DNA from 4 places in the Pseudomonas sp. GQ91 genome. Region 3 is predicted to be linked to each of the others. Evidence: predicted binding sites of a transcription regulator. Region 3 holds the regulator's gene; each other region holds the start of a gene.
The links. Region 3 encodes sigma-54, which starts transcription at its own class of promoters, with help from an activator protein. Its sites were predicted from a motif close to ANTGGCATNNANNTTGCTNT; they were not measured.

Region 1 (5,539 bases), on a different contig from region 3:
TGCAGACGTTTGCTGAAGGCTTTCGCGGGCCGTTGAACTGGTACCGTAATTTTGAGCGCAACTGGCAGCGCACCGAGTTCCTCGTCGGCAGAAAAGTCCTGCAACCGACGCTGTTCCTGATCGGTGACCGGGATCCGGTGGGCGTGTTTGAAGCCCATACCCTCAAACGCATGCCCGAGGTGGTGCCGAGGCTGGAACCTCACGTGCTGGCGAATTGTGGGCACTGGATTCAGGTTGAACAGGCGCAGCAGGTCAACGCACTGTTGATCGACTTTCTCATGAGAACACCGTCCTGAACCGTGCCGAGCAAAGCGCACATCTCAACCAGGCAGTTATTTCGGGCCCTTGCAGGAGCGAGCTCGCTCCTGCAAGGGGGCTTGACTGACCGGTATCAGGCCAGGCGTCGGCCCATTTCTTCGCCCAGGGCCTGCAAGCCACTCATTGGGCGGACCATCACTTCGAACTCGATAATTTGCCCTTGTTCGTTGAAGCGAATCAGGTCGATACCCTTGAGCTGCTTGTCGCCCACCCGTGCACTGAACTCCAGCACCACGTTCTGACCATCCGCCGTGGCTAATTCGCGATGATATTTGAAGTCTTCAAACACCGTGAACACAGTGTTGAGGATCCTCGATACCACGGGCGCGCCTGGATAAGGCGTGTGGGCCATGGGCGAACGGAAGACGGCATCCGGGGCCAGCAGTTCGGGCAGGGCTTTCAAGTCGGCGGCGGCCAGCATGGCGTGCCAGCGTTGCAGGGTGTGGGCGGCGTGAGGGCTGAGTTTCGGCGCGTCGGACATGGTCTGTGCCTATTTTTATGAGGGGTGAGCAACGTTAAGAGCAGTACCGAAGCGGGGTCAATGATCGAAACTGACGGTTATATGATCGGGGTGAACACCGGGGGGCATGGTAGAAACCGTCCACAACCCTGTGTCCCCGCCTTAAACCACTTCCAGGTAAGAGCTGTGAATTGCCTGCGCAAGCTCACGCACGGTGTCGATGAACGCGGTCAGCCGGGTATGCAGGCCTTCCTCAAGGATCTCGTCAATCCCGGTATAGCGCAGGCGGGCTTCAAACTCGGCGGCCAGGCGTTGGGCGGTACGCCCGTAGCTGCCGGGAAGGTCGCCCAGGATATGACTCAATTCCTCGATACAGGCGTGCAGCGAGCGTGGCACATCGCTGCGCAACAGCAGCAGTTCTGACACCGAGCGGGCATTCAGCGCATTGGGATACAGCTCGGTATAGGCTTCAAATGAAGACAAGGCGCGGAGCAGGGCGCTCCATTGGTAGTAGCCCCGGGCCGAGAGGTCGCTGACTTCTTCTGATTCTTCGCCGAACATCTCGTAGCGCGCATCCAGCAGGCGCAAGGTGTTGTCAGCCCGTTCGACAAAGGTGCCCAGGCGAATGAAACGATAGGCGTCGTTGCGCATGATGGTGCCCGCGGTAGCACCACGGAACAGGTGTGAACGCTGCTTGACCCAGTCACAGAAGTGGCTGATGCCATGCCGCGCCAGGCCACCGGCGGCAATGCTGCGCATCTCCAGCCAGGTGGCATTGAGGTTTTCCCACATGTCGGCGGTGATGCGTCCACGGACTGCATGGGCATTGCCGCGAGCGGCGCGCAGGCAGTTGTAGATGCTCGCCGGGTTTGCTTCGTCGAGCGCGAAGAAGTGCAACATACGCTCGGCGTCCAGTTGCTGATGGCGCTCCAGATAGCTGTCCAGGGTGCCACTGCTGAGCAGCGACATCGCCAGTTCGTCCAGGCCATCACTGCGTCCGGCCTGGGGCATCAGTGACAGCGAATAACTGACTTCGAGCATTCGGGCGAGGTTTTCCGCGCGTTCCAGGTAGCGCGACATCCAATACAAATCCGCGGCGGTTCTACTCAGCATACTCAGCCCTCCACCACCCAGGTGTCCTTGGTTCCGCCGCCTTGCGACGAGTTGACGATCAACGAACCTTCGCGCAACGCAACCCGGGTCAGTCCGCCGGGGACCAAGCGGGTTTCCTTGCCCGAGAGCACGAACGGCCGCAGATCAATGTGCCGGGGCGCGATGCCGTTTTCGACAAAGGTCGGGCAGGTCGACAGGCTCAAGGTCGGCTGAGCGATGTAGGCGTGGGGACGCGCCTTGATGCGTTGGCGGAAGTCTTCGATTTCGGCGGCAGAGGCCGCCGGGCCCACCAGCATGCCGTAGCCGCCGGAGCCTTGGGTTTCCTTGACCACCAGGTCCGGCAGATGCGCCAGTACGTGCGACAGCTCTTCCGGCTTGCGGCACTGGAAGGTAGGCACGTTGTGCAGCACAGGTTCTTCATCCAGATAGAACCGGATCATCTCCGGCACATAGGGATAGATGGATTTATCGTCGGCCACACCCGTGCCGATGGCATTGGCCAGCACCACGTTGCCGGCGCAATAGGCCGCCACCAGGCCAGGAACGCCGAGCATCGATTCGGGATTGAACACCTTGGGATCGAGGAAAGCGTCGTCGATACGACGATAGATCACGTCCACGGCTTTCGGGCCGTCAGTGGTGCGCATGAATACCTTGAGGTCCTGGACGAACAGGTCGGCGCCTTCCACCAGTTCCACGCCCATTTCCCGGGCCAGGAACGCGTGCTCAAAGAACGCACTGTTAAAGCGCCCCGGTGTCAGCACCACGACATTGGGGTTATCCAGGCGGCTGGCGCTTTTCAGGGTCTTGAGCAGGAGATTGGGGTAGTGGTCCACCGGGGCGATGCGCTGTTTGGCAAACACCTCGGGGAACAGGCGCATCATCATCTTGCGGTCTTCGAGCATATAGCTGACGCCGCTGGGCGTGCGCAGGTTGTCTTCCAGAACGTAGTAAGTGCCATCGCCATCCCGTACGAGATCGACGCCGGAGATGTGGGAATAAATATCGCGGTGCAGGTCCAGCCCAATCATGGATTTCTGATAGCCCTCATTGCCCAGGACCTGATCGGCGGGAACGATCCCGGCCTTGATAATGCGTTGGTCGTGGTAAATGTCGGCCAGAAACATGTTCAGTGCGTTGACCCGCTGGATGCAACCCCGCTCGATGACGCTCCACTCACTGGCGGGGATGCTGCGCGGGATGATGTCAAACGGGATCAGGCGCTCGGTGTCTTGTTCGTCACCGTACAGGGTGAAGGTGATTCCCGCGCGGTGAAACAGTAGATCGGCTTCGCGGCGGCGCTGTGCCAGCAGCTCTGGCGGGGTATTGGCCAGCCAGCGGGAGAAATCCTGATAGTGCGCACGGCAGACGCCATGTGCGTCATTCATTTCATCAAAGAAAGATCGAGCCATTCCAATTACCTTGTCAGTGCCAGGCGAAAACCTGGGGGTGGCACTGCCGCTTTAGAAAACGCATTTTTTATGAGCCCGTGGCGTTTGGCGCCACCAGGCCTGGTCCTTACTTTCTTTTGGAGTCGGCTCTGAGTCAGGGGGTAACAATTGCTCCTGTATTCATCTGTGGCAGGCTGGGCCTTGCAGGATTAAAGCAATGCCTGTGCCTAAACCGCGTTTTGCCGCCTAAATCCCCTCGGCCGCCGCCTGATTCGCCCGGCATGCTCAACGCCGGTGCGCGGGAGTCGCAATGAATGCTCCAGGACGGTGCGCATGATCCACTTGAACTAAGGGCTGCGCCGGCTCTTCTAAGACAAACAAGTACTGCGAGGATCACCGTTTGTGCCTAGGATCATTCACCCGCAAAACCCGGAATCGGCGCTGAGCGACCACGACGAATACAACGCCAGGATATTTGGTTCGCCCAAGGACCGACTGGACTTCTATCGTCGGGAAATCCAATACGAAACCAGTATTCTGGCCAACCGCACCGACGCCTATCTCACGGCGCAATCGTTTCTGGTGATTGCTTTTGTCTCCGGCATGGGCAATCTCAATCCGGAGTGGAGCAAACTCTTCACATTGGTGGTGCCGCTGTTCCTGGCGCTGCTCGGGGTGCTCAGTTCGCTCAACGCCTGGCCGGGTATCCGGGCGGCCTACGACATCATTGATCACTGGCACTTCAAACAAAGCGAGTTGCTGCGCAGCGAGCCGATGATGGGCCTGGCCTACGATGAATCACCGTTGTTCAGCGAAATGGAATCGACCCACAAGGGTTATCGCAAGTCGCTGCTGTTTTCAGTGCGCACGCCTTGGTTGTTCATGGTGTTCTGGATCGTGCTGGGGGCGTTTTCGTTTTATATCCAGGTGGACAACCCCGGTGCGTGACCACTGATCAGCCGCGGACGATTTGACGGAACTTCATCCAGGCCGACAAGACCTTAACCTTACGCATAGACGTATTGATGAACCGGTAAAGAGGTAGAGATGAACGCGACCGACGACCCAGACCCACAAGTCAGCGACAGGAACGATCCGGCCATTGACGGTGGTCGTGAGGATGTCCCAGCGGCCGACACCGGCGCGACCGCCCCCAAGGACCGCAAACCGCCCGCGGACCCGGTCGACAAGGAGAATGAGTTCAGCCCTGACTTCAAGCCGGAACCCGAACCCAAGCCCGAAACAGATGCCGACATCGATACCCAGGGCGGCTAGAGGAGGCGAGCATGCACACTCCGCCAGAAGAGGAACCCATCAATGACCCCGGCAACGAAGATCCGGGTTCGTTGATGGACGACGCCGAGGTACCGCTTACCGCGCCGGAGGATCCCGAGCCTTGAGCCTTCGATTGCAGGTTATTCGGCCAACGGCGGCAACCGGCGCTTGACCGGAGTTTTCTTGACGATCGCGGTGTTGGTTTCGGCGTAGCCATTGAGCCGGTCGAGCAGCGTATCCAGTTGATCCATGGTGCGCACATGCAGCCGTGCGATAAAACAGTCGTCGCCGGTGACCTTGTCGCACTCGGTGAACTCCGGGATCGCCTGGATCTGACGCTCCACTTCCTGCAATTGGCCGGGGAGAGGGCGGATCCGAACAATGGCTTGCAGCAGATAGCCAAAGTGTTTCGGGTCGATATTGACCGTGTAGCCTTTCAACACCCCGCGTTCTTCCAGGCGTCGTAGTCGTTCGCTCACGCTGGGCGAGGACAGCCCGGTGATGCCCGCCAGGGTTTTCAGCGAACGTCGCGAATCTTCCATCAAGGCCGCAATCAGTTGCTGGTCGATAAGATCAATCATGCCTGTCTCCTGAAGTGAATTCGCCTTTTTGCCTAACAAGAAAAGGTCATGAACGACCTTTGCCTTTTTTAGGCGCTGGAGCCTGTGTGACGCAGATTGCCATAATTTAGCTTCATTCGAGGAGCACAAACTATGGACACATCCATGCGTCGCGGAACCTGGGAAATGATTGCCGCCATGCTGATCTCAGGCACGATCGGCTGGTTTGTACTGGTATCAGGCGTGCCGGTAATCGAGGTGGTGTTCTGGCGCTGCGTTATCGGTGCCTTGGCGCTGTTACTGGTGTGCGGGTTGCTGGGGTATTTGCGGGTCGACTTGTTGAGTTATTCGACACTCGGCTGGGCGATGCTCAGTGGCGTGGCCATCGTGGGCAATTGGCTGCTGCTGTTCGCCTCCTATGC
Region 2 (5,539 bases), on a different contig from region 3:
CGAAGCCTTCGTGCGCTTCGCCAACGAGCAACTGGAGGCCGTGCGTGCGCCCCTGGCGGATGCCTCGCCCATGGATGCGCTGCTGGGCTTCTTGCGTGACTGCCTGCCTCGCACTGCCGATGCGGGTTGGGCGCTTTGGCTGGATGCCTGGGATGAGGCGATGCACGACCCGGAACTGGCCCAGGCTTACCTGCGGATCAACGCTCAGTGGCCAGCCATGCTCACCGAGGTCATCGAGCGGGGTGTCACGGCTGGGGTGTTCCGGTGTGACTCGCCCGAGCGCGTTGCCCGCCAGTTGTTTGCGGTGGCGATGGGCTATGCCGATGATCTGATGCTCAAGCCCTCCACCGAGTCGGCAGAAGCGGCGCTGGATGAAGTGTTGGAAGTGGCTGGGCTACTGCTGGATCTGCCCAAGGCCCCTTAGCCGATAGCCGCTGGCCGGTACTGCAGCGCTTCCGCCAAATGGTGCCGGGCGATCCCCTCCACCTGCTCAAGATCCGCCAGGGTGCGCGCTACCTTGAGCAGCCGATGGGCCGCGCGTAGCGATAACGTCAGTCGCTCGCAGGCGGCTTCGAGCCAGCCTTCATCAACTTTCTGCAGTTGGCAGTGCGCACGCAGCCCGGGCAGATCGAGGAAAGCATTGGCGCAGCCCTGGCGCCGTTGCTGACGCTCCCGCGCGTCGGCAACCTGCACCGAGGCCATGGCGGTGTTGTCGCCAGTCTGTCGGGCCGGGTTCAGCGCCGTGCTTTCCCTGGCCACGGTCAGATGCAGGTCAATACGGTCGAGCAAGGGGCCGGAGAGCTTGTTGCGATAGCGCTGGATTTGCTCCGGCGTACACCGGCAGCGCCCGCTCGGTTCACCCATATAACCGCAGGGGCAAGGGTTCATGGCGGCCACCAGTTGAAAGCGCGCCGGGAAGCGTACCCGGTCGCGAGCGCGGGAAATCACAATGTGCCCGGACTCCAGCGGCTCGCGCAGCACCTCCAGCACTTTGCGATCAAACTCCGGCAGTTCATCGAGAAACAGCACGCCATGGTGGGCGAGGGTGATTTCCCCGGGTTGTGGTTTAGAACCGCCGCCCACCAGCGCCGGTCCCGATGCGGAATGGTGCGGCTGGCGAAACGGTCGATGGGGCCAGTGACTCAACGGCGCCAGGCTGACCACGGATTGAATCGCGGCCACCTCCAGCGCTTCCTGTTCGCTCAAGGGTGGCAACAAACCGGGCAGGCGGCTGGCGAGCAAGGTTTTGCCGGTGCCTGGCGGCCCGCTGAACAGCAGGTTGTGAGCGCCCGCCGCGGCAATCAACAGCGCGCGCTTGGCCGCCAGTTGGCCTTGGACTTCGCTCAGGTCGGGGTAAGGTTTGTTCAAGTACTGCAAGCCGTCGGTCTTGAAGGGTTCAATCGGCACCTGCCCATTCAGGTGGGCCACCACTTGCAGCAGATGATCGACTGCAATCACCTTCAGGCCGGAGGCGAGGCACGCTTCCTCGGCATTCGCGCGTGGCACTATCAAGGTGCGGCCGGCCTTGCGTGCCGCCAACGCCGCTGGCAACACGCCTTTCACCGCACGTACTTCGCCGGACAGCGCCAGCTCGCCGAGGCATTCCACGTCATCCAGCATCAGCGCCGGCACCTGCACGCTGGCCGCCAGGATCCCCAGGGCGATTGCCAAATCAAAACGCCCGCCGTCCTTGGGCAAGTCGGCGGGCGCGAGATTGAGGGTGATACGACGCGCGGGGTATTGCAGCGCGGAGTTCAGAATGGCACTGCGCACCCGGTCCTTGCTTTCCTTGACGGCCGTTTCGGGCAGGCCTACCAGCGTCAGGGAAGGCAACCCGTTGGCCATATGCACCTCGACCGTGACGGCAGGGGCCTCGACGCCAATCTGGGCGCGGCTGTGGACAATGGCGAGGGACATGCTCGTTCCTTGAGGTGGAGGGCCGCTTCCTGCGGTTTTTCAAGGGTAGATGAGATTAAGGGGAGCGCAGTGCTGAGGTTTTACAGAACGTATCCCCAGCCGAACGCAGAACCAGCGCCCACATGTTGATCGAGTCGTATCAGGTTATTCCTGGACCGGACTCAGGCGTGCTTCCAGCTCTGCAACCTTCGCCTCGAGGCTTTCCAGGCGCGCTCGCGTGCGGGCCAGCACGACCATCTGGCTATCGAACTCTTCCCGGCTAACCAGATCGAGCTTGCTGAAGCCGCTCTGCAACAGCGCCTTGAACTGGCTTTCGATTTCATTGCGGGGCAGCGGGGTGTCGCCGCTGAACAGTCGAGCGGCGTGGCCGCTCAGGGCGTCGAGGAGGTCTTTGGGCGCGAGCATGGGAAATAATCCGGAATAACGGTTGGCGCGCAGTGTATCACGCAGCGTCTACGGCATTTCTGATGATGCTGGCCGCACGCTTTTCGCGCATCGGCCCGGGCGCTTGCGCACTGTTTTTGTGCGTATCGGCGACGCCGTGCTGGCCCTTCGCTGGGCATAAGTGGACAAGGGATTGATTTCAGTGGTTTTTACGGAGCTGGCAAGGTTTCTGCTTAGACGATCATGACCCATGCACTGATGCAGTCGCTGTGACGAATGCAGTGCGCCGACGGATCAGGGGTACAGGTTTCGTCATGGCGTCGCAAAGGCAATTGCCGAGGCGACGATGCGTTACAAAGCCAGGCACTGCGCTTAGACTTGAGTCGGGTTTGTTTTCCTGGGGCAAGTCCACCAATTCGGGAGAGAGTTTTCATGAAGCTAGTCACTGCCATCATCAAGCCGTTCAAGTTGGACGATGTACGCGAGTCGTTGTCGGAGATCGGCGTGCAGGGCATTACCGTCACTGAGGTCAAAGGCTTCGGTCGGCAGAAAGGTCATACCGAGCTGTATCGCGGCGCGGAATATGTAGTCGATTTCCTGCCGAAGGTGAAGATCGATGTCGCCATTGACGACAAGGATCTTGACCGGGTTATCGAGGCTATAACCAAGGCCGCCAACACCGGCAAGATCGGTGACGGCAAGATCTTCGTGGTCAATCTGGAACAGGCTATTCGCATCCGTACCGGCGAAACCGATACCGACGCAATCTAAGCCGCCAAACCCCAACGCCCCAGGAGAAAACAATATGACTCTGCGTAAATTCGCAGGGCTAGGAGCCCTGTTGTCCATCGTAATGCCCAGCCTGGCCATGGCGGCAGACGAAGTGGCGGCTCCAGTCCTCAACTCCGGCGATACCGCCTGGATGCTGACGGCCACCGCGCTGGTGCTGTTCATGACTATTCCTGGCCTGGCGCTGTTCTACGGCGGCATGGTCCGCTCCAAGAACATTCTTTCGGTGATGATGCAGTGCTTCGCCATTACCGGCCTGATCAGCATTCTGTGGGTCGTCTACGGCTACAGCATCGCGTTCGACACCACGGGCATGGAGCAGGGCGTCGTCAACTTCAACTCATTCTTCGGCGGCATGGGCAAGGCGTTCCTGTCGGGCGTGACTCCGGACAGCCTCACCGGACCTGCGGCGCTGTTCCCGGAAGCGGTGTTCATCACCTTCCAGATGACGTTCGCGATCATCACGCCGGCGCTGATCGTCGGTGCGTTCGCCGAGCGCATGAAATTCTCCGCCATGCTGATCTTCATGGCCATCTGGTTCACCCTGGTGTATGCGCCCATCGCCCACATGGTCTGGAGTGGCGACGGCGGCCTGATGTGGGATTGGGGCGTGCTCGACTTCGCGGGCGGCACGGTGGTGCATATCAACGCCGGCGTGGCTGGCCTGGTGGCGTGTCTCGTGCTCGGCAAGCGTAAAGGCTACCCGACCACACCAATGGCTCCGCATAACCTGGGTTACACCCTGATCGGCGCGGCCATGCTGTGGATCGGCTGGTTCGGCTTCAACGCCGGCTCTGCCGCGGCGGCCAACGGCACCGCCGGCATGGCGATGCTGGTCACGCAGATTGCTACTGCGGCGGCGGCACTGGGCTGGATGTTCGCCGAGTGGATCACCCACGGTAAGCCAAGCGCCTTGGGTATCGCCTCGGGTGTGGTGGCCGGCCTGGTGGCGGTTACCCCGGCTGCTGGCACCGTGGGCCCGATGGGGGCCGTGGTCATCGGCCTGGCGTCGGGTGTGATCTGCTTCTTCTGCGCCACCAGCCTCAAGCGCAAGCTGGGCTATGACGACTCGCTGGACGCGTTCGGCGTCCACGGTGTCGGCGGTATTGTCGGCGCGATTCTTACCGGCGTGTTCGCGGCGCCGATGCTGGGTGGTTTCGGCACGGTAACTGACATTGCCGCGCAAGTCTGGATCCAGGCCAAGGGCGTCGGTTTCACCGTGATCTACACCGGTATTATCACTTACGTCATTCTCAAGGTGCTGGACATGGTGATGGGGCTGCGTGTGACCGAAGAGGCAGAGGCGGTGGGTCTCGACCTGGCGGAGCACAACGAGCGTGGCTACAACTTGTAAGTTCGCTTGAAAAAATATGCCCGGCTTGCCGGGCATTTTTTTGTCTGGGGTTTGTCTGTCAGAAAGGCTTGTGAGATTTTTTCTGCGGAGTTTGTGACGCGATCCACAAGGTACTTTTCACTGTGCGAATGTCTTACAGGCATGTAGGCGTATTCGGCACTTTGTTTTTTCCCAGAGCGCGCTAGAATGCGCGCCGATGGGCGGAGAACTGTATGTGGCAACAGACCCTGATTACCCTGCGGGCCAAGCCTCGGGGCTTTCATCTGGTAACCGACGAGTTGCTCGCCGGCTTGCCTGAGTTGAAGGCGTATCGCGTCGGCCTGTTGCATCTGTGGCTGCAGCACACCTCGGCCTCGTTGACGATCAACGAGAATGCCGACCCGGCGGTTCGCCGAGACTTCGAGCGGTTTTTCAATACGCTGGTGCCGCAAGGCGCGGCGGGATATGAACACAACGACGAAGGTCCGGATGATCTGCCGGCGCACTTCAAGGGCAGCCTGTTGGGCTGCCAGCTGAGTCTGCCGATCAAGGCCGGCCGCTTGGCGATAGGAACATGGCAAGGCGTTTATCTGGGCGAGCACCGTGACCATGGCGGTGCCCGTAAAGTCCTCGTCACCTTGCACGGTGATGGGGCATAAGCCACTGGTTATCCGGTGGACGTTGATTTTTTCCGGCAGCCTTCGACAGATGGCGAAGCTGGGCTATAACTAATCTGCTTTTCGCAAGTCATGAGGTAGAACATGAGCGACGATGATCTGGAAAACGACGAACTCGAAGTAGGTGACGAGGACGACACCGAAGAGGGGCTTGAGGCGGCTGCCGAAGACGTGGCAGATGACGACGGTGGCGATGATGCACCGGTCCCGGCTGCGAAGGGCAAGGCCAAGGCTGCTGTTTCGGTAGACGAATTGCCGAGCGTTGAAGCCAAGAACAAGGAGCGCGATGCGCTGGCCCGAGCGATGGAAGAGTTCCTCGCCAAAGGCGGCAAAGTGCAAGAGGTCGAGGCTAACGTGGTGGCAGATCCGCCGAAAAAGCCGGACAACAAGTACGGCAGTCGTCCGATTTAAGACCTGTTGCATGCTTGCGTGAAAAAAC
Region 3 (5,539 bases):
AGCGTCATCAACTGGCCGGAAGTCGCCGAGCGCTATCAGGCGGCCCTTGCTTAAGCTCTCTTGGAACCAGACCTAAGGTCGACTATGGGCACTGAAATACTGGCCGACGGCCGCGTGCGAATGTTTCGAAATATGCTTGGAACTCTGCTGCTATTGGCAGGCACCGCACTGCTGGTGGCTCAAGGGCTGGCCTGGTTGGACCTGGAGCCGCGCATGCTGCGTGCCCTGCAGGGCGGCGCCCTGTGTGCCTTGGGCACCGCACTCGGCGCGGTGCCGGTATTGGTGATCCGCCGAATGCCGTTGGCGGTGAGTGATACGTTGCTCGGCTTCGGTGCTGGCGTGATGCTGGCGGCAACTGCGTTTTCACTGATCGTGCCGGGGATTGCCGCCGCCGAAAAACTGGGGCTGACGCCCTGGGCCTCCAGTGGCCTGATCAGCTTCGGCATCATGCTGGGAGCGTTCGGGTTGTTTCTGGTGGATCGCAAGGTGTCGGGAGCCAGTCCGGATACGCTGGTAGGCACCGCCGAAAACCCGGTGGTTCCACCGCGCATTTGGTTATTTGTGTTTGCGATCATCGCGCATAACATCCCTGAAGGCATGGCTGTGGGCGTGTCGGCAGGCGGCGGCATGCCTGATGCGGACAGTCTGGCCATGGGGATTGCGTTGCAGGACGTGCCCGAAGGCTTGGTGATCGCACTGGTGCTGGCAGGGGCGGGGATGTCGCGGTTCAAGGCGTTCCTGATCGGGGCGGCATCCGGGCTGGTAGAGCCGGTCTTTGCCATTCTCTGTGCCTGGCTGGTGAGCCTGGCGCAAATGTTATTGCCGTTGGGCCTTGCGCTGGCTGCCGGGGCGATGCTCTTGGTGGTCACGCATGAAGTCATCCCCGAATCACGGCGCAATGGCCATGACAAGCTCGCGAGCCTGGGGTTGTGCATCGGGTTTTGTCTGATGATGACAATGGATACGGCGTTGGGGTGAAGCCGATGCGGCCAGGGTGAGGTTACTCACCCTCGTCGAAGTAGTTATTGATCAACTCCACCAAGGCTGCCATTGCTTCTTCTTCCTGCTCGCCTTCCGTTTTCAGATGAATCCTGGTGCCTTTGCCCGCGGCGAGCATCATCATCGCCATGATGCTCTTGCCATCAACCATGGATTCGGGGGTTCGTCCTGCACGAATCTGGCAAGGAAACTGACCCGCGACTCCGACAAACTTAGCCGACGCCCGGGCATGCAAGCCCAGTTTGTTGATGATTTCAATTTCCAGAGCGGGCATCGCGGGTGTGTTCCTTTCAGCTAAGGTCGCGGTGGCGGACCTGGACATTCTTGAGAGTTTTTTGCAGAACCTGGCCCAGGCGTTCGGTCAGGTAGACGGAGCGGTGGTGCCCACCGGTGCAGCCAACGGCGATAGTGACATAGGCCCGATTGCTGGCGGCAAAGCGTGGCAACCATTTAAGCAGGTAACTGGAAATGTCCTGGAACATCTCTTCGACATCCGGCTGTGCGGCCAGGTACTCGGCCACCGGCTGGTCAAGGCCGGACTGCTCGCGCAGTTCCGGTTTCCAGTAGGGATTGGGCAAGCAGCGCACATCGAATACCAGGTCGGCGTCGACGGGCATGCCGCGCTTGAAGCCAAAGGACTCAACCAGAAAGGCGGTGCCCGATTCCGGCTGGTTCAGCAGGCGTAGTTTGATGGCATCACGCAGCTGATAAAGGTTCAGGCTGGTGGTGTTGATCTTGAGGTCGGCCAAGTCAATGATTGGCCCCAGCAGGTTGGTTTCGTCTTCGATGGCTTCGGCCAGCGAGCGATTTGCACTGCTCAAGGGGTGACGACGACGGGTTTCCGAGAAGCGCTTGAGCAGGGTTTCTTCATCCGCGTCCAGGTACAGCACATCGCAATGAATGTGCTTGCCGCGCACCTCTTCAAGCAGTTCCGGGAAGCGTGACAAGTGACTCGGCAGGTTGCGGGCGTCGATCGACACGGCGACCAGCGGTTGCGCCAGTTCGGTGTGGATCAGCGCACGCTCGGCGAGCTCGGGCAGCAAGCCGGCGGGCAGGTTGTCGATGCAGTAAAAACCGTTGTCCTCGAGGACGTTGAGAGCGGTGCTTTTACCCGAGCCGGAACGCCCGCTGACGATGATCAAACGCATGATTACTGCCCGTTTTGTTCATCCAGGACAACCTGATACAGCGCCTGATTGGTCTCGGCACTGCGCAATTTGTCGCGTACATCCTTGCGGTCGAGCATGCTGGCGATCTGCCGGAGCAGTTCCAGGTGCGCATCGGTGGCGGCTTCCGGGACCAGCAATACGAACAGCAGGTCTACCGGGGCACCATCAATCGCGTCGAATTCGATCGGAGCGTCCAGGTGCAGCAGGGCGCTGACTGGCAGCTCGCAGCTTTTCAGTCGGCAGTGAGGGATGGCGATGCCGTTGCCAAAACCGGTGGAGCCAAGTTTTTCACGGGCGATCAGGGCCTCGTAAACATCTTGCATCTCCAGCTCAGGCACTTCGCGACTGATCAGGTTGGCAATTTGTTCGAGGGCTTTCTTTTTACTGCCGCCCGGCGCGTTCACGAGGGAACGGCCGGGGGTCAGGATGGTTTCAAGTCGGATCATGGGGGGAGAGTTAACGACCTGTACCTTGCATCAGGTGCAGATTCTTTTCCTTATGCTTTATGAGTTGGCGGTCCAGCTTGTCGTACAGCGAGTCAATTGCCGCGTACATGTCTTCATGTTCCGCGTTGGCGACGAGTTTGGCGTTCGGTACGTGCAAGGTGGCCTCGATTTTCTGCTTGAGCTTATCGACCTCCATGATGACCTGCACGTTGGTGATCTTGTCAAAATGCCCCGCAAGCTTGTTCAGCTTGCTCTCGGTGTACTCACGCAGGGGCTTGGTGACTTCCAGCTGGTGTCCACTGATGTTGACTTGCATACAGCTTCTCCTTCGTTGCCAGTGCATAAAGCGGCAGGCAAATGCCTGCCACTGGAACGCTGTGGCCCGCCCGTCACATCAACCGCTTGCGCTCGCTGGAAGGCGCAATCCCAAGGGATTCGCGGTATTTGGCAACGGTTCGGCGGGCGACCTGAATGCCTTGTGCCTCCAGTAAACCAGCGATCTTGCTGTCACTCAACGGCTTTTTCTGATTTTCCGCGGCAACCAGTTTTTTGATGATTGCGCGGATCGCCGTGGACGAGCATTCGCCGCCTTCGGAGGTGCTGACGTGGCTGGAAAAAAAGTATTTCAACTCATAAATACCCCGGGGGGTATGCATGAATTTCTGGGTGGTCACGCGGGAAATGGTCGATTCGTGCATGCCTACCGCTTCGGCAATGTCATGCAGCACCAGCGGTTTCATCGCTTCGTCGCCGTACTCCAGGAAGCCGCGCTGGTGCTCGACGATCTGCGTGGCGACTTTCATCAGCGTCTCGTTGCGGCTTTGCAGGCTCTTGATGAACCAGCGGGCCTCTTGCAACTGGTTGCGCATGAAGGTGTTGTCGGCGCTGGTATCCGCCCGGCGAACGAAACCGGCGTATTGCGGATTGACCCGCAGGCGCGGCACTGACTCCTGGTTAAGCTCCACCAGCCAGCGTTCGTTGTGCTTGCGCACGATCACGTCGGGCACCACGTATTCCGCCTCGCTGGACTCGATTTGCGAGCCAGGGCGCGGGTTGAGGCTTTGCACCAGTTCGATGATCTGGCGCAGGTCATCTTCCTTGAGCTTCATGCGGCGCATCAGTTGGCTGTAGTCGCGGCCGCCCAGCAAGTCGATGTAATCAGTGACCAGGCGCTGTGCTTCGGTGAGCCATGGCGTCTTGGCGGGCAGTTGGCGCAGTTGCAGCAACAGGCATTCGCTGAGGTTGCGGGCGCCGATGCCCGCCGGTTCAAATTGCTGGATGCGGTGCAGGACGGCTTCGATTTCGTCCAGCTCGATGTCCAGTTCCGGGTCGAAAGCGTCGAGAATTTCCTCGAGGGTCTCGTCAAGGTAGCCCTGGTTATTGATGCAATCGATCAGGGTCACGGCGATCAGGCGATCGGTGTCGGACATCGGTGCCAGGTTCAGTTGCCACAGCAAGTGGCTCTGCAGGCTCTCGCCGACGGAGGTGCGGGTGGTGAAGTCCCATTCGTCATCGTCGTTGCTGGGCAGGCTGCTGGCGCTGGTCTGGTAGACGTCTTCCCAGGCAGTGTCCACGGGCAGGTCATTGGGAATGCGCTCGTTCCATTCGCCTTCCTCAAGGTTATCCACCGTCGGGGCGGTTTCCTGATAGGACGGTTCCTGCACGTCGGCGTTGGGTTTTTGCTCGATGTTGTCGGCCAACGGATCTGCGTTATCGAAGTCGTCGCCTTCTTCCTGGCGTTCGAGCATCGGGTTGGACTCCAGGGCCTCCTGGATTTCCTGTTGCAGGTCCAGGGTCGACAATTGGAGCAGGCGGATGGCCTGTTGCAGCTGCGGTGTCATCGTCAGCTGCTGGCCCATTCTCAGGACTAGCGATGGTTTCATGGCAGGGGCTTAACACCTTATTCGCCGGCGCAGTGCGCCATCCACGACAGGGCGCGTGAGCGCCAAACATAAGCAAATTATATGCCTGATGTCGGTTGCTTTGCCTAGAGCGCGGTAACAATAAAAATAATAAGGTTTTTATTGACTCGCGCGCTCCGTGGCGCTGCGCTATGACACCAAGGTGTTTACAAGCGGAACTCGTGACCCAGGTAAACTTCCTTGACCAGATCGTTGGCCAGAATCGTCGCGGCGTCACCTTCGGCGATCAGTTGGCCATCATTCACGATATAAGCGGTTTCGCAGATATCGAGCGTCTCGCGTACGTTGTGGTCGGTGATCAATACACCGATTCCCTTGGCCTTGAGGTGATGGATGATCTGCTTGATATCGCCCACCGAGATCGGGTCGACACCGGCGAAGGGCTCGTCCAGCAGGATGAATTTCGGGGCGGTGGCCAAGGCGCGGGCGATTTCCACGCGGCGCCGCTCGCCACCGGAAAGGCTCATGCCGAGGTTGTCGCGAATGTGGTTGATGTGGAATTCCTGCAGCAGGCTTTCCAGCTCCTGGCGACGGCCGTCACGATCCAGTTCCTTGCGGGTTTCGAGGATCGCCATGATGTTGTCGGACACCGACAGTTTGCGGAAGATCGACGCTTCCTGGGGAAGATAGCCGATCCCGGCCCGGGCACGGCCGTGCATGGGCTGGTGGCTGACATCCAGGTCGTCGATCAGTACACGGCCCTGATCCGCCTGGACCAGGCCGACAATCATGTAGAAACAGGTGGTCTTGCCGGCACCGTTGGGGCCAAGCAGGCCGACGATCTGGCCGCTGTCGATGGACAGGCTGACGTCGCGCACGACCTGACGGCTTTTATAGGCCTTGGCCAGATGCTGGGCTTTCAGGGTTGCCATTACTCGGCCTTCTTCTTCGGCTGGATAACCATGTCGATGCGTGGACGTGGCGTGGTGACGTTGCTGCCGTTGGCGCGGCCGGCGTTGGCGACCTGCTTCACGGTGTCATAGGTGATCTTTTCACCTTCCGT
Region 4 (5,539 bases), on a different contig from region 3:
GTCGATGCGGTGCAGACCGTGGTGACCCATCAGCTTCAGGATACGGCCGTTACGCTTCTTGCCGGTGGCGTCGATAGCGACAACCGGAGTGTTCGGCTTGACGCGACCACGAGCGATACGGCCAACACCGATAACACCCAGGAAGCTGTTGTAGTCCAGAGCGGAAATCTGCATCTGGAACGGACCGTCACGGTCAACCGCCGGCGCCGGTACGTTGTCGACGATCGACTGGTACAGCGGGGTCATGTCTTCAGCCATGTCGGTGTGGTCCAGACCGGCAATGCCGTTCAGGGCCGAGGCGTAGACGACTTTGAAGTCCAGCTGTTCTTCGGTGGCACCGAGGTTGTCGAACAGGTCGAAGATCTGGTCCAGAACCCAGTCCGGACGCGCGCCTGGACGGTCGACCTTGTTGATCACCACGATTGGACGCAGGCCGGCTTCGAACGCCTTCTTGGTCACGAAACGGGTTTGCGGCATAGGGCCGTCTTGAGCGTCAACCAGCAGCAGAACGGAGTCAACCATCGACATTACACGTTCTACTTCGCCGCCGAAGTCGGCGTGGCCCGGGGTGTCCACGATGTTGATGTGGTAGCCGTTCCAGTTGATGGCGGTGTTTTTCGCCAGGATGGTAATACCGCGCTCTTTTTCCTGGTCGTTGGAGTCCATCACGCGCTCGTCGTTGAGCTCGTTGCGCTCCAGGGTGCCGGATTGACGCAGGAGTTTGTCTACCAGGGTGGTTTTACCGTGGTCAACGTGAGCAATGATGGCGATGTTACGTAGATTTTCGATCACTTGTGTATCTCGATCAGAGGATTCGGTGTGCTGACAGGTCGTGGCAGCGATTAACAGTAGAGTCAGGCCTTGCCGTTACAGCTTGACGGCAGAGTCGGGGGGCCGGTGACGCAGGCCACAGGCAAACAGCCCCGGGCTCTTAGCTCGGTCGATAAACGCGCACATTGGCATACCCCTCACTGAGCAAATGGTGAGCATGCAGGCGACTCATCACGCCTTTGTCGCAATACAACAGGTACTGACGGCTGTTATCCAGTTCCTTGAAACGCGCGTTCAGTGCATAGAACGGCAGCGTCTGCACGTCGATGCCAGCGATTTCCAGCGGCTCGTCCTCGGCGGCATCCGGATGACGGATGTCGATGACGATCTGGCCGGCCAGGGCTTCACTGACTTCTTCGATCTTCACATCCTGGCCCAGCTCATCGATCACGCGATCAATTGGCACCAGCTTGGCATTCTCGAGCGCTCGCTCCAGAACCGCCATGTCGAATTCTTTTTCTTCATGCTCCACGCGGTAGCGCTTGGCGTGGGTCTTGGGGTTCACCGAGATGACCCCGCAGTACTCCGGCATGTGCTTGGCGAAATCGGCGGTACCGATTTCGTTGGCCAGGTCGATGATGTCCTGCTTGTGGCTGGCAATCAGCGGGCGCAATACCAGCTTCTCGGTCACGCAGTCGATCACCGACAGGTTCGGCAGGGTCTGGCTGGAAACCTGGGAGATCGCCTCACCGGTCACCAGCGCTTCGATCTGCAGCCGATCGGCAATACTCGACGCAGCGCGCAACATCATACGCTTCAATACTACGCCCATATGACCGTTATCGACTTTTCCGAGGATTTCTCCCAGAACTTCCTCGAACGGTACGCTGACAAACAGCACGCGCTGGGAGCTGCCGTACTTTTTCCAGATGAAATGCGCGACTTCCATCACGCCCAATTCGTGTGCACGACCGCCCAGGTTAAAGAAGCAGAAGTGGCTCATCAGGCCGCGACGCATGATCTGGTAGGCCGCGACCGTGGAATCGAAACCGCCGGACATCAGTACCAGGGTCTGTTCCAGGGCGCCCAGCGGATAGCCGCCGATGCTGTTGTGCTGGCTGTGGATCACAAACAACCGTTGGTCGCGAATTTCCATGCGCACTTCAATTTGTGGTGCTTTCAGGGAAATCCCGGCGGCGCCGCACTCGCGACGCAGCTTGCTGCCGACGTATTTTTCGACGTCCATGGAGCTGAACGGATGCTTGCCGGCGCGCTTGCAACGCACGGAGAAAATCTTCCCCGAAAGCTCATCACCGAAGTGCTGCTTGCACTTTTCGGTGATGTCGTCGAAGTCGCCCAGCGGGTACTCGTCGACCTGCAGAAAGTGCGCGATGCCCGGCATGCAGCTCAGGCGCTCGGTCAGCTCCTTCAAGGCTTTCGGGTCGGTCACGCGGGTTTCCAGCTCGAGATTGTCCCACACGCCGTTCACCACCACAGCCGGGTCCAGATCGCGGAGCACGGCACGGATGTTCTTGGCCAATTGGCGGATGAAACGCATCCGTACCGGTCGGCTCTTGATGGTGATCTCGGGGAAGACTTTAACGATTAATTTCATGGAAACAGCGCGCACAGGGCCTGCCGAAAAAGGGGGGCGCGGATTATAGCGGAAATCGCTCAAGGTTTAACCAGTTAATATGCAAACAGCACTCGACGCACCAACATGGGGCGAAACCCTGTTTTTACGCTACATTGCAGTGCGCGATTTGTGCCGTTTTAGCTGACTGCACCTTTATAGGGGCCATTTTGAGGCAAAAAGACCATGTTGGCGCACTGGCATGCAATTTGCTCTCTTGTGAGGCAGGTTGCCATGGCGGACTATCCGCGCCGGCATCACCCATATTCAAGGGCTAACTCCACTACCCAGCCCGAAGCCACCCGGAGGACACTATGTCGAAGTCGGTTCAACTCATCAAAGATCATGACGTTAAATGGATTGATCTGCGCTTCACGGACACCAAAGGCACTCAGCACCACGTGACCATGCCGGCTCGCGACGCGCTGGATGAGGCCTTCTTCGAAGAAGGCAAAATGTTCGACGGTTCCTCCATCGCTGGCTGGAAAGGCATCGAAGCTTCCGACATGATCCTGATGCCGGACGACACCACCGCCGTACTCGACCCGTTCACCGAAGAGCCGACCCTGATTCTGGTCTGCGACGTGATCGAGCCGTCGACCATGCAAGGCTACGACCGCGACCCACGTGCAATCGCCAAGCGTGCCGAGGAATACCTGAAGTCCACCGGTATCGGCGACACCGTATTCGTAGGGCCGGAGCCTGAGTTCTTCATCTTCGACGAAGTGAAGTTCAAATCCGACATCTCCGGTTCGATGTTCAAAATCTTCTCCGAACAAGGTTCGTGGATGTCCGACCAGGACGTGGAAGGCGGCAACAAAGGCCACCGTCCAGGCGTCAAAGGCGGCTACTTCCCGGTTCCTCCGTTCGACCACGACCACGAAATCCGTACCTCCATGTGCAACGCCATGGAAGAAATGGGCCTGGTCATCGAAGTTCACCACCACGAAGTGGCGACTGCCGGCCAGAACGAAATCGGCGTGAAGTTCAACACCCTGGTGGCCAAGGCTGACGAAGTTCAGACCCTGAAGTACTGCGTACACAACGTGGCTGATGCCTACGGCCGTACCGCCACCTTCATGCCTAAGCCGCTGTACGGCGATAACGGTTCGGGTATGCACGTTCACCTGTCCATCGCCAAAGAAGGCAAGAACACCTTCGCTGGCGAAGGTTATGCCGGCCTGTCCGACACTGCCCTGTACTTCATCGGCGGTATCATCAAGCACGGTAAGGCTCTGAACGGTTTCACCAACCCGTCGACCAACTCCTACAAGCGTCTGGTCCCAGGTTTCGAAGCTCCGGTAATGCTGGCCTACTCGGCTCGTAACCGTTCCGCCTCGATCCGTATTCCTTACGTGTCCAGCCCGCGCGCGCGCCGTATCGAAGCACGCTTCCCGGATCCAGCCGCCAACCCGTACCTGGGCTTCGCTGCACTGCTGATGGCTGGCCTGGACGGCATCCAGAACAAGATCCACCCAGGCGACGCTGCCGACAAGAACTTGTACGACCTGCCGCCTGAAGAGGCCAAGGAAATTCCACAAGTGTGCGGCAGCCTGAAAGAAGCCCTGGAAGAGCTGGACAAGGGCCGTGCGTTCCTGACCAAAGGCGGCGTGTTCAGCGACGACTTTATCGATGCCTACATCGCCCTGAAAAGCGAAGAAGAAATCAAGGTCCGCACCTTCGTACACCCACTGGAATACGAGCTGTACTACAGCTGCTGATCCGGTAGCGCTGCGTAACGTGGCGTGATGAAAAAGACCTCCTTCGGAGGTCTTTTTTTTTGCGCCCGGTTTAGTCCACTGGTAAGCAACCGCGAAAGATAAGGTAGCCTCTGACTGACGCCACTCCAGACCTGCAAACCCAATCAAAAGGTGGGAGCGGGCTTGCTCGCGAATGCGGTGTATCAGTCACCCGATGCCGCGACTGAACGTCCGCTTTCGCGAGCAAGCCCGCTCCCACAAGGAGATCCCAATTGAAATATAGATTTGCATTCGCCCTGTTATTTGTCAGCGCCAGTGCCAGCGCCGCGCCGCCTGCCCTTGAGCCGCTGCTCAAGAGCATCGCAGAACGCCTGGCCATTGCCGATCAGGTGGCCCTGAGCAAATGGGACAGCCACAAACCCGTGGAAGACAAGAAACGCGAGCAAGAGGTAATCGCCAACGTCATCGCCCAGGCATCAAGTTACAAACTCGACCCTGCCGCCGCCGAACAGTTTTTCTCGGCACAAATCGAGGCGAACAAACTGGTGCAGTACACCCACCTCTCCGACTGGCAGCTCCAGGGCAAGGCGCCCGACGCCCCGCGCCCGGACCTGGTGAAGCAGATTCGCCCGCAACTGGACCTGTTGCAAAAACGCCTGCTGCAGCAATTGGCCGACTTTTCCCCGCAGCGCACCGACCCAGACTGCCCGCGATGGCTGGCCCAGGCGGTGCATGCGCCGCTCAATGCTCCATTGCGCCAACTGGCAATGATCCGCGCCACCGCCGAATTGTGTACGCGGCCTACTTGATTTGAAGCATCGCCCTGCATCCTCCGCCTATCGGTAGACATAGCCTGAAAAGTCATTTACCGATCAGGATGGAACCATGGACACCTTCAAATGCTTGATTGCAACGGCGCTCGGATTGTCGTTGCTTGGCTGCGGCACCCAACCCAAGCATGCTGCATCCCTCGAGAAGGAGGTCCTGCTTGAGCGCAGCGAGTCGTGGGATGGCGCGCCCTACGAAGCCTACCCCTCCGGCCCGCCGCGGCTCACGCTGATACGCCTCAAGATCCCCGCGCATACTCAGTTGCCATGGCACACCCATCCGATGCCGAACGCCGCCTACATCGTCTCGGGAGAGTTGACCGTTGAAACCCGCAACAGCGGGATGACTCGCACCTTGAGGCAAGGGCAAACCCTGGCCGAGATGGTGGGTACCGAACATCGCGGCATCACCGCAGAGAAACCGGTTGAACTCCTGGTATTTTACGCGGGCAGTACTGGCATGCCGCTGTCCGAGCAACGCTGATACAGCGCCTATCGCGGATCGTTTCCACCCCGCATTGAAAACGATCCGCCCATCCCTTCCTGAACACCCTTCACAAAACTGCACTATATTGGTGCGTTAGACTGCACCCTTCCCACCTGCCTAA

Region 1: AC6CIA_RS00990 (circularly permuted type 2 ATP-grasp protein) is a predicted target of sigma-54. The motif match lies at 3,494-3,513, and genes of this name have one in related genera.
Region 2: glnK (P-II family nitrogen regulator) is a predicted target of sigma-54. The motif match lies at 2,518-2,537, and genes of this name have one in related genera.
Region 4: glnA (glutamate--ammonia ligase) is a predicted target of sigma-54. The motif match lies at 2,601-2,620, and genes of this name have one in related genera.

Annotation. Positions count from the first base shown of each region.
Region 1 is NZ_JCAXED010000001.1:243,453-248,991, reverse strand. Features, by position in the region: gene AC6CIA_RS01005 (alpha/beta fold hydrolase) at 1-296, shown strand, start outside; gene AC6CIA_RS01000 (nuclear transport factor 2 family protein) at 392-799, opposite strand; gene AC6CIA_RS00995 (alpha-E domain-containing protein) at 941-1,891, opposite strand; gene AC6CIA_RS00990 (circularly permuted type 2 ATP-grasp protein) at 1,894-3,303, opposite strand; gene AC6CIA_RS00985 (hypothetical protein) at 3,685-4,230, shown strand; gene AC6CIA_RS00980 (hypothetical protein) at 4,330-4,557, shown strand; gene AC6CIA_RS00975 (Lrp/AsnC family transcriptional regulator) at 4,698-5,138, opposite strand; gene AC6CIA_RS00970 (DMT family transporter) at 5,271-5,539, shown strand, end outside.
Region 2 is NZ_JCAXED010000013.1:81,678-87,216, forward strand. Features, by position in the region: gene AC6CIA_RS19605 (TetR/AcrR family transcriptional regulator) at 1-424, shown strand, start outside; gene AC6CIA_RS19610 (YifB family Mg chelatase-like AAA ATPase) at 421-1,917, opposite strand; gene AC6CIA_RS19615 (accessory factor UbiK family protein) at 2,062-2,322, opposite strand; gene glnK (P-II family nitrogen regulator) at 2,734-3,072, shown strand; gene AC6CIA_RS19625 (ammonium transporter) at 3,107-4,444, shown strand; gene AC6CIA_RS19630 (secondary thiamine-phosphate synthase enzyme YjbQ) at 4,657-5,082, shown strand; gene sutA (dormancy-specific transcriptional regulator SutA) at 5,185-5,511, shown strand.
Region 3 is NZ_JCAXED010000002.1:175,011-180,549, reverse strand. Features, by position in the region: gene AC6CIA_RS03000 (superoxide dismutase) at 1-54, shown strand, start outside; gene AC6CIA_RS02995 (ZIP family metal transporter) at 85-978, shown strand; gene AC6CIA_RS02990 (HPr family phosphocarrier protein) at 1,001-1,273, opposite strand; gene rapZ (RNase adapter RapZ) at 1,290-2,147, opposite strand; gene ptsN (PTS IIA-like nitrogen regulatory protein PtsN) at 2,150-2,614, opposite strand; gene hpf (ribosome hibernation-promoting factor, HPF/YfiA family) at 2,625-2,930, opposite strand; gene AC6CIA_RS02970 (RNA polymerase factor sigma-54) at 3,004-4,497, opposite strand; gene lptB (LPS export ABC transporter ATP-binding protein) at 4,683-5,408, opposite strand; gene lptA (lipopolysaccharide transport periplasmic protein LptA) at 5,408-5,539, opposite strand, start outside.
Region 4 is NZ_JCAXED010000005.1:352,127-357,665, forward strand. Features, by position in the region: gene typA (translational GTPase TypA) at 1-792, opposite strand, end outside; gene thiI (tRNA uracil 4-sulfurtransferase ThiI) at 932-2,386, opposite strand; gene glnA (glutamate--ammonia ligase) at 2,719-4,125, shown strand; gene AC6CIA_RS10120 (chorismate mutase) at 4,377-4,913, shown strand; gene AC6CIA_RS10125 (cupin domain-containing protein) at 4,990-5,415, shown strand.